One region of the Cellulosimicrobium sp. TH-20 genome, then DNA from elsewhere that is predicted to be linked to it. Evidence: predicted binding sites of a transcription regulator. Region 1 holds the regulator's gene; the other holds the start of a gene.

Region 1 (4,772 bases):
CGCCGCGACGACCTCGCCGGAACGGTCGTCGATCGACGGGTAGGGGACGTCGAACCGGCGCTGGAACGCCTGGGCGGCGCCCGCCTCGTCGGTCGTGTTGATCCCGAGCACCTGCACGCCGTCGTCGGCGCGGTCGTTGGCGAGCGCCACGAGGTCGGGCGCCTCGGCCCGGCACGGCGCGCACGCCGCGTACCAGGTGTTGAGCACGACGACGTCCCCGAGCCACGCGCTCGTGTCGACCTGCTCGCCCTCGTAGTCCGTGCCCGTGAGCGCGACGACGTCGCCGCGCTCGTCGGCGTCCCACGTGCGGACCGACCCGTCGCCCGAGACGAAGCCCTGCCCCACGACGTCGGTCGAGGCGCCGGAGTCCTGCGCGCACGCCGCGAGACCGAGGGCCGCGGCGAGCACGACGGCGCCCGTCAGCGCACGGCGCACGGGTCGCCGACGCGACGGCAGGGCAGCGGCCCGCGCCTCGACGGAGAGGGGGCGCGCGGCACGCGCGCGCGAGTCGGCGGTCACGACGGCATCACGGGACGCACCCTGCCCGCGCTTCCTGAACGGGACCTGAGAGACGTGACCTCCGCCACGCCCGAACCGTGCAGTTCGGACGCGACGGCCGTGGCGACAGCGCTGGACATGACCGACGTCACGCCCCGGAGACGGTCGCCGCGCCCGGGAGGAGGTCCGCGACCGGCTCGGTGTAGTGGAGGCCGACCAGGCGGTCGTCCTCGAAGTGCAGCGACGTGAGCGACGCGAGCGAGCACTCGCGCTTGCGCGGGTCGTGCCAGAGCCGGCGGTTCTCGAAGCTCAGGCGCGTGAGCCACACCGGGAGCTGGTGGCTGACGAGCAGCGCCTCGTGCCCGGCCGCCTTGTCCCGCGCGTCGGCGACGGCGGCCCGCATGCGCGCGACCTGCTCCACGTACGGCTCGCCCCACGAGGGGCGGAACGGGTTCCACAGGTAGGGCCAGTGCTGCGGGTGCCGCAGCGAGCCGTCCCCGACGCCGAAGGTCTTGCCCTCGAAGTGGTTCGCGGCCTCGATGAGCCGCTCGTCCGTGCCCAGCTCGAGCCCGAACGCCTCGGCGGCAGGCGTCGCGGTCTCCTGCGCGCGCTGCAGCGGCGAGGCCACGACGACCGTGAGGTCGGCGCGGGGGCGCGACGTGCCGTCGGGCCCGGGCTCGCCCGCGAGGTGCGCGGCGACGCGGCGGGCCATCTCGTGGCCGCGCTCGGAGAGGTGGTAGCCGGGGATCCGGCCGTAGAGGACGCCGTCGGGGTTGTGGACCTCGCCGTGGCGCAGGAGGTGGACGATGGTGGAGACCATGCCCACCAGTGTCCCGCACTCGGGGCGAGCGCACGCCACCGCGAGCCGGTGCGACGGGCCGGGACGGGTGGTCAGGCGTCGCGGTCGGCCTTGCACGCCTCCGCGACGGCCGCCATCGCCTCGCCCAGCGCCCGGAACTGCTCCGGCGTGAGCACGTCGACCAGGTACCGGCGCACGGCCGCCACGTGGGCGGGCGCCGACGCGACGAGCACGCGGTAGCCCTCGCTCGTCATCGCGCAGTTCACGCCCCGACGGTCGCCCGAGCTCGCGGAGCGCCGGACCAGTCCGCGCGCCTCCATGCGCGCGACGGTGTGCGTCACGCGGCTGCGCGAGCGGGCGAGCCCGTCCGCGAGCGCCGACATGCGCAGGGTGTGGTCGGGGCTCTCGGAGAGACGCACGAGCAGCTCGTACTCGTTGAGCGACACCTCGGACCGTTCCTCGTGGTCCCGGCCGAGCGCCTCGATGAAGCGCACGGTCCCGTCGAGGTACGCGCGCCACAGGCGCTGCTGCTCCGCGTCGAGCCAGCGCGGCTCGGCGGCGGGGGCTGCGGGGGTGCGGACGGTGCTCGCCGTCGGGGTGTCGACGTCGTTGCGGGTCATGGGTCCTCGGCGGTGCGGGGGCGGTCGGGGGCGTGGGGGCGTCGCGAACATTGTTCCACCCCACGGGAATAGACGGACCGAGGGGTGCTGTTGATACGCTCGTTCCGAAGTTGAACGTTCAACCACTTGGTCCGCCCGGACCCCGACCACCCGCAGGAGCACCCATGGCCTCGTCGCTGCCCGCCGGCCTCACGACCGGTACCTACGCCCTCGACGCGTCGCACTCGCAGGCGTCGTTCACCGTCCGCCACGCCGGGATCTCGAAGGTCCGCGGCACCCTCGCGATCACCGACGGCACGATCACCGTCGGCGACGACCTCGAGTCGACGTCCGTGACCGCCCAGCTCGACGCCGCGTCCGTGAGCACGGGCGACGAGAACCGCGACAACCACCTGCGCAGCGCCGACTTCTGGGACGCGGAGAACAAGCCGACGTGGACGTTCACGTCGACGCGCATCACGGGCGACGGCGACGACTACGTCGTGGCCGGCGACCTGACGATCAACGGCGTCACCAAGCCGGTCGAGCTCGAGACGGAGTTCGCGGGCACCGCGACCGACCCGTTCGGCAACCCGCGCGCCGGCTTCGAGGCGACCACCGAGATCTCGCGCAAGGAGTTCGGCCTCACCTGGAACGCCGCGCTCGAGACCGGCGGGGTGCTCGTCGGCGACAAGATCAAGATCGCGCTCGACGTCTCGGCCATCAAGCAGGCCTGACCGTCGTCCCGGGCACGTCCCGGGCGAGACCGGCACCCTCCGGCAGGGGAGCCGCCCCGAGGGGCCGCGTGCACCGGCACGCGGCCCTTCGTCGTCCCCGGGTCCGGACGCCGGGGCCGCTCAGCGCTCCTGCGACGCCGCGAGGGCGCGGGCCTGCGAGTGGAACGCGAGGATCTGCAGCTCGCTGCCGACGTCGACGCCGCGCACGTCGACGTCCGCCGGGACCTGGAGCGCACGCGGCGCGAAGTTGAGGATCTCGCGCACCCCCGCCGCGACCACGCGGTCCGCGACCGCCTGCGCGTGCGCCGCGGGCGTCGCGAGGACGACGATCGACACCTTCTCGCGCTCCACGACCTCCTCGAGCGCGTCGACGTGCTCGACGACGAGGCCCGCGGCCCGCGTCCCGACGACGTCCGGCGACGCGTCGAGGAGCGCCGCCACGTGGAAGCCGCGCTGCTCGTAGCCCGAGTAGTTCGCGAGCGCGTGCCCCAGGTTGCCGATCCCGACGATCGCGATGCGGTGCTCGTCGACGAGGCCCAGGGCCTCGGTGATGTACTGCGCGAGCGAGTCGACGTCGTAGCCCACGCCGCGCGTGCCGAACGAGCCGAGGAACGACAGGTCCTTGCGCAGCTGGGCCGGGCCCACGCCGGACAGCTCCGCGAGCTCGACCGACGACGTCGTCCCGACGCCCCGCGCCACGAGGTCCCGCAGCGCGCGCAGGTAGGACGGGAGCCGCGCCACCGTCGCGCTCGGGATCCCCGGCGCCGTCACCTCACCGACTACCTGCTCAGCCACCGTCACTCCGTCGTCCAGGGACCGTCCTCGTCGACGGTCACGCTCCACGGGAGGAATCATCCCAGGTCCGCGCGCGGCGCCGAAATCCGGGCCACCGCACGCGCCAGCCGGCGCGCGTCCACGCGCCAGAACCCCTGCTGCACCCCGCCGACCGTGACGACCGGCACGTACTCGCCGTACTGCTCGCGCAGGGCCGGGTCCGTGCCCGGCGCGTCCAGGTCGACCTCCGCCCACGCGACGCCCGCCTCGGCGCACACGGCCTCGACGACCGTCCGCGCGTCGTCGCACAGGTGACAGCCCGCGCGGCCGAACAGCAGGACGGGGGCGGGGGCGTCGGAGGTGCTCACGCCTCCCAGGGTACGAGGCCCCGGCAGGCCGACCGCCTAGAGTGGAGGCATGGCGACGTCTCCCGGCCCGGGCCCCGACCCGACCTCCCGGCCGACGCTCCCCGAGGAGGCGCCCGCGCGCGCGCCCGGGCCGCCGCACCGCACCGCCGCGTTCTTCGACGTCGACAACACGATCATCCGCGGCGCCTCGTCGTTCCACCTCGCGCGCGCCCTGTACCAGCGCGAGTTCTTCTCGACGCTCGACATCGTGCGCTTCGCCGTGCACCAGGCCCGGTACCTCGTGTTCGGCGAGAACAAGCAGCAGATCGACCGCATCCGGTCGCGCGCGCTCGCGCTCATCGCGGGGCGCTCCGTCGCCGAGGTCACCGCGATCGGCGAGGAGGTCTACGACACCGTCCTGTCGCTGCGCATCTACCCCGGCACGCGCCGCCTGCTCGACGAGCACCTCGCCGCCGGGCACCAGGTGTGGCTCGTCTCCGCGACCCCCGTCGAGATCGGCGAGCTCATCGCGCGCCGGCTCGGGACGACGGGCGCACTCGGCACCGTCGCGGAGCACGAGGACGGCTTCTACACGGGACGGCTCGTCGGCGACATGATGCACGGCCGCGCGAAGGCTGCCGGGGTGCGGGCGCTCGCCGAGCGCGAGGACATCGACCTCGAGGCGTCGTACGCGTACGGCGACTCGCTCAACGACGTCACGATGATGGAGGCCGTGGGGCACCCGTGCCCCATCAACCCGGACGCCCGCCTGCGCCGCCACGCGCAGGACGTCGGCTGGCCCATCCGCGAGTTCCGCGGGCGCCGCCGCCGCGTCGCCCGCAGCAGCGTCCGCACCGCGAGCTGGGCCGGCGCCGCCTGGGCCGCCGCGCTCGTCCTGCGCTCGGTGCGCCGCGCCGTCGACCGGCGCATCGCCCGCCTCTGACCCCGCCCGGGCCGCGCCCGGAGACGCGTCGAGCCCGGTCCCTCGGGAGGGACCGGGCTCGACGACGGGTCGGCG
Region 2 (4,772 bases), 1.9 Mb from region 1:
ACGACCTCGCGGCTGCTGCCGCGGTAGGCCGCGACGAGGATGTCGCGCATGTCCTCCAGGACCGGCATCCGCGGGTTCGCCGGGGCGCACTGGTCCTCGAACGACCGGAGCGCGAGGTCGTCCAGGCGGCTCATGAACGCCCGCTCGTCGACGCCCTGCGCGGCGAACGTCGCCTCGATGCCCACCTTGGCGCGCAGCTCCTCGACCGCCCTCGCGTACGACTCGACGCCCTCCTCCGGGGTGGAGGCCGGCAGCCCGAGGTGCTTCGCGATCTCCTGGAACCGCTCCGGGGCCACGTAGCGCTCGTACTTGGGCCAGCTCGTGAGCTTCGTGGGCACCTGGCCGTTGTAGCGGATCACGTGCGACAGGAGCACCGCGTTGGTGCGCCCGTGCACGAGGTGGAAGGTCGAGCCCACGGTGTGCGCCATGGCGTGCACGATGCCGAGCATCGCCGAGCCGAACGCCATGCCCGCGATGGTCGCCGCGTTGTGCATCTTCTCGCGGGCCTTCGGGGCCGCCGCGCCCTGCGTGACCGAGTCCTCGATGTGCTCGAAGACCATCTTGATCGCCTGCAGGCACAGCCCGTCGGTGAAGTCGTTCGCGTAGACGGAGACGAACGCCTCGGTCGCGTGCGTGAGGGCGTCGAAGCCCGAGTCGGCCGCGAGCTTCGCGGGCATGGTGTCCGTGAGCACGGGGTCGACGATGGCGACGGTCGGGGTGAGCGCGTAGTCCGCGAGCGGGTACTTGAAGCCCGTCTCCGGGTCGGTGATGACCGCGAACGGCGTCACCTCCGCGCCGGTGCCCGACGACGTCGGGATGCACACGAGCTTCGCCCTGCCCCCGAGCTCGGGGAACTTGTAGGCGCGCTTGCGCACGTCGAAGAACTTCTCCCGCATGTCGGAGAACTCGATCTCCGGGTGCTCGTACCGCAGCCACATGACCTTGGCGGCGTCCATCGGCGACCCGCCGCCGATCGCGATGATCGTGTCGGGCTCGAAGTCGCGCATCGACTCGGCGCCGCGGTTCACGGTGCCGACGCTCGGCTCCGGCTCGACCGCGTCGATGATCTGGATCGCGACCTTCTCCTCGCGGCGGGCGAGGACGTCGAGCACGCGGTCGACGACGCCGATGCGGCTCATGACCTTGTCGGTGACGATCGTGACGCGGTGCACGTCGCGCATCTGCGCGAGGTACTGGATCGAGTTCGGCTCGAAGTACGTCTTGGCCGGCACCTTGAACCACTGCATGTTGTTGTTGCGCCGCCCGATCCGCTTGACGTTGATGAGGTTGACCGCCGACACGTTGTTCGACACCGAGTTCGCGCCGTAGCTGCCGCAGCCGAGCGTGAGCGACGGGAGCAGCGCGTTGTAGATGTCGCCGATGCCGCCGAGCGACGTCGGGCTGTTCCACAGCACGCGCACGGCCTTCACGCGCGACCCGTACCGCTCGACGAGCGCCTCGTCGGACGTGTGGATCGCGGCCGAGTGGCCCAGGCCGTCGAGCTCGACCATGCGCTCCGCGAGGCGGACGCCGTGCTCGGTGTCGCGGGCCCGCAGGACGGCCAGGACGGGCGTGAGCTTCTCGCGGCTCAGGGGCTCGTCGGGGCCGACGTCGTCGATCTCCGCGAGGATGATCGACGTGTCGTCGGGGACCTCGAACCCGGCCTCGCGCGCGATCCACACCGGCGACTTGCCCACGACCTTCGGGTTGAGCTTCGCCCCGGCGCAGTTCGTGCCGTTCGCCTCGACCCCGAAGATGAGGCGCTCGAGCATCGCCTTCTCGGCGGGCGTCACCCGGTAGGCGTGCAGGCGGGCGAGCTCGCGCATCGCGTCGTCGTAGATCACGTCGTCGAGGATGAGCGCCTGCTCCGAGGCGCACACCATGCCGTTGTCGAACGCCTTCGACATGACCACGTCGTTGATCGCGCGGCCGAGGTCGGCGCTCTTCTCGACGTAGGCGGGGACGTTGCCGGCCCCGACGCCGAGCGCCGGCTTGCCGGCCGAGTAGGCCGCGCGGACCATGCCGTTGCCGCCCGTGGCGAGGATGAGCGCGACGCCGGGGTGGTGCATGAGCGTGCTGGTCGCCTCGATCGACGGGTGCTCGACCCACTGGATGCAGTCGTCGGGCGCGCCGGCCGCGACCGCGGCGTCGCGCACGATGCGGGCCGCCTCGACCGACGAGCGCTGCGCGCTCGGGTGGAACGCGAACACCACGGGGTTGCGCGTCTTGAGCGCGATGAGCGACTTGAAGATCGTGGTCGACGTCGGGTTCGTCACCGGCGTCACGGCGCACACGACGCCGACGGGCTCGGCGATCTCGACGACGCCCGTGAGCTCGTCGCGCCCGATGATGCCGACCGTCTTCAGGTTCGCCATCGAGTTGGGCACGTGCTCGCACGCGAAGATGTTCTTGGTCGCCTTGTCCTCGAAGACGCCGCGCCCGGTCTCGGCGACGGCCATCTGCGCGAGGTGGCCGTGCTGGTGCAGGCCGGCGACGGACGCCTTGAGGACGATCCGGTCGACGTCCTCCTGCGTGAGGCTCATGTACTGGTCGAGCGCCTTGCGGGCCCGCTCGACGAGGACGTCGATCTCGTGCGTCGTGCGGGTGTCCTCGGTGCGGTTCTCGACCTTCGTGCTGGCGCTCTTCGCGCTCATGCGTCCCCTCCGGTGCCCGACCTCGCCGGGCGTCGGCCGCGGGTGTGCCGGGGCCGGGATGCCCCGGCTCCTTCGGCGGTCTCTCTACTTGTGAAGGTTTTCACAAGCCGCGCGTCCCCACAAGGGTCCGGCCCCGATGCGGGCCAAAGGTCCCCGCCTCCTCGTGACCTCCGCACCGCGGCCAGCGCGCCGTAGGGTGGGTGACCATGACCGCCGAGCAGACGACGAGCCCCTCGCCCGCGACCGAGAGCCGCGCCGCGACCGACCGACCGGACGGCACCCCCCACGACCCGTACCTCTGGCTCGAGGACGTCGAGGGCGACGAGGCGCTGGCCTGGGTCCGCGCCCGCAACGCCGAGGTCGCCGACACGCTCGAGACCGCCGACGAGTTCGCCGCGACCGAGCGTGCGATCCGCGAGGTGCTCGACTCCGACGCGAAGATCCCCGAGGTCTCGAAGATCGGCGACCGGTACTACAACTTCTGGCGCGACGCGCAGCACGAGCGCGGCGTCTGGCGGCGCACGACGCTCGAGTCCTACCGCACCGACGACCCGGAGTGGGAGACCGTCCTCGACCTCGACGCGCTCGCCGCGGCCGAGGGCGAGTCGTGGGTCTGGCACGGCGCGAGCGTCCTGCGCCCGACGCCGGAGCAGCTCGCCGCGGGCGAGCCCTGGCGGCACGCGCTCGTCGAGCTCTCCCCCGGCGGCTCCGACGCCGACGTCACGCGCGAGTTCGACCTCGTGGAGAAGCTGTTCGTCGCGCCGCAGGACGGCGGCTTCCACCGCGCCGAGGCCAAGGGCTCGCTCGGCTGGATCGACGCCGACACCGTGTACGTCTTCACCGACTTCGGCGAGGGCACGCTCACGCCGTCCGGGTACCCGCGCGTGGTCAAGCGCTGGACGCGCGGCACCCCGCTCGACGCCGCGGTGACCGTCTACGAGGGCACCGACGAGGACATGTACATCTCCGCCTGGCGCTCGCACACGCCCGGGTTCGAGCGCGACTTCGTGCACCGCTCCAAGGCGTTCTACTCCGACGAGCTCTACCTCGCCGAGCGCACCGGCACGCCCGAGCAGCGCCTGACGAAGATCGACGTGCCCGACTCCGCCGAGGTCGGCGTGCGGCGCGAGTGGCTGCTCGTCGAGCTGCGCGACGACTGGACGGTCGGCGGCGCGACGTACCGCGCCGGGTCGCTCCTCGCGGCCCGGTTCGACGACTTCCTCGCGGGCGACCGCGGCTTCACCGTGCTCTTCGAGCCGACGGCGACGACGTCGCTCGCCGGCGCCACGTGGACGCGCCACCACCTCGTCGTCAACGTGCTCGACGACGTGAAGAACCGGCTGCACGTGCTGACGCCGCCGGACGCCGCCGCGCCCGGGGGCGCCGTCGGGCAGGAGGCCGCGGACGCGCCGTGGGTGCGCTCGGAGATCCCGGGCCTGCCCGCGCTGGGCACGGTCGCCGTCGGGGCGGTCGACCCCGTCGACACCGACGACCTCTGGCTCGTCACGACCGACTACCTCACGCCGACGACGCTCTCGCTCCTGTCGCTCGGCGAGCACCCGGGCGACGCGGGCGCGCCCGAGGTCGTCAAGTCCAACCCCGCGTTCTTCGACGCCGACGGCATGACGGTCGCGCAGCACTTCGCCACGTCCGACGACGGCACCCGCGTGCCGTACTTCGTCGTGGGCCGCGCGGACCTCGTCGCGGGGGCGGGCGAGGGCGGCAGCGGAACCGGTACCGCGCCCACGCTCCTGTACGGGTACGGCGGCTTCGAGATCTCGCTCACGCCCGCCTACTCCGGCGCGCTCGGCCGCGCGTGGCTGTCGCAGGGCGGCGTCTACGTCGTCGCGAACATCCGCGGCGGCGGCGAGTACGGGCCCGCGTGGCACCAGGCCGCGCTCAAGGCGAACCGGCACCGCGCCTACGAGGACTTCGCCGCCGTCGCGCGCGACCTCGTCGCCCGCGGGATCACCACGCCCGAGCACCTGGGGATGGAGGGCCGCTCCAACGGCGGCCTGCTCGCCGGCAACATGCTCACGCAGTACCCCGAGCTGTTCGGCGCCGTCATCGTCGGCGTGCCGCTGCTCGACATGCGCCGCTACACGAAGCTCCTCGCGG

The links. The regulator Rex, encoded in region 1, represses fermentation and respiration genes when NADH is low (regulators of the CRP and FNR family bind a similar motif). The targets are predictions, from matches to a motif close to CTTGTGAANNNNTTCACAAG.
Region 2: a site for Rex is predicted at 2,742-2,761, ahead of adhE (bifunctional acetaldehyde-CoA/alcohol dehydrogenase). Genes of this name have one in related genera too.

Annotation. Positions count from the first base shown of each region.
Region 1 covers NZ_CP020857.1:4,075,657-4,080,428, forward strand. The annotation lists gene B8281_RS18205 (TlpA disulfide reductase family protein) at 1-435, opposite strand, end outside; gene B8281_RS18210 (histidine phosphatase family protein) at 647-1,318, opposite strand; gene B8281_RS18215 (MarR family winged helix-turn-helix transcriptional regulator) at 1,390-1,917, opposite strand; gene B8281_RS18220 (YceI family protein) at 2,082-2,633, shown strand; gene B8281_RS18225 (redox-sensing transcriptional repressor Rex) at 2,754-3,428, opposite strand; gene B8281_RS18230 (glutaredoxin family protein) at 3,485-3,775, opposite strand; gene B8281_RS18235 (HAD family phosphatase) at 3,825-4,697, shown strand.
Region 2 covers NZ_CP020857.1:2,157,262-2,162,033, reverse strand. The annotation lists gene adhE (bifunctional acetaldehyde-CoA/alcohol dehydrogenase) at 1-2,654, opposite strand, end outside; gene B8281_RS09520 (prolyl oligopeptidase family protein) at 2,861-4,772, shown strand, end outside.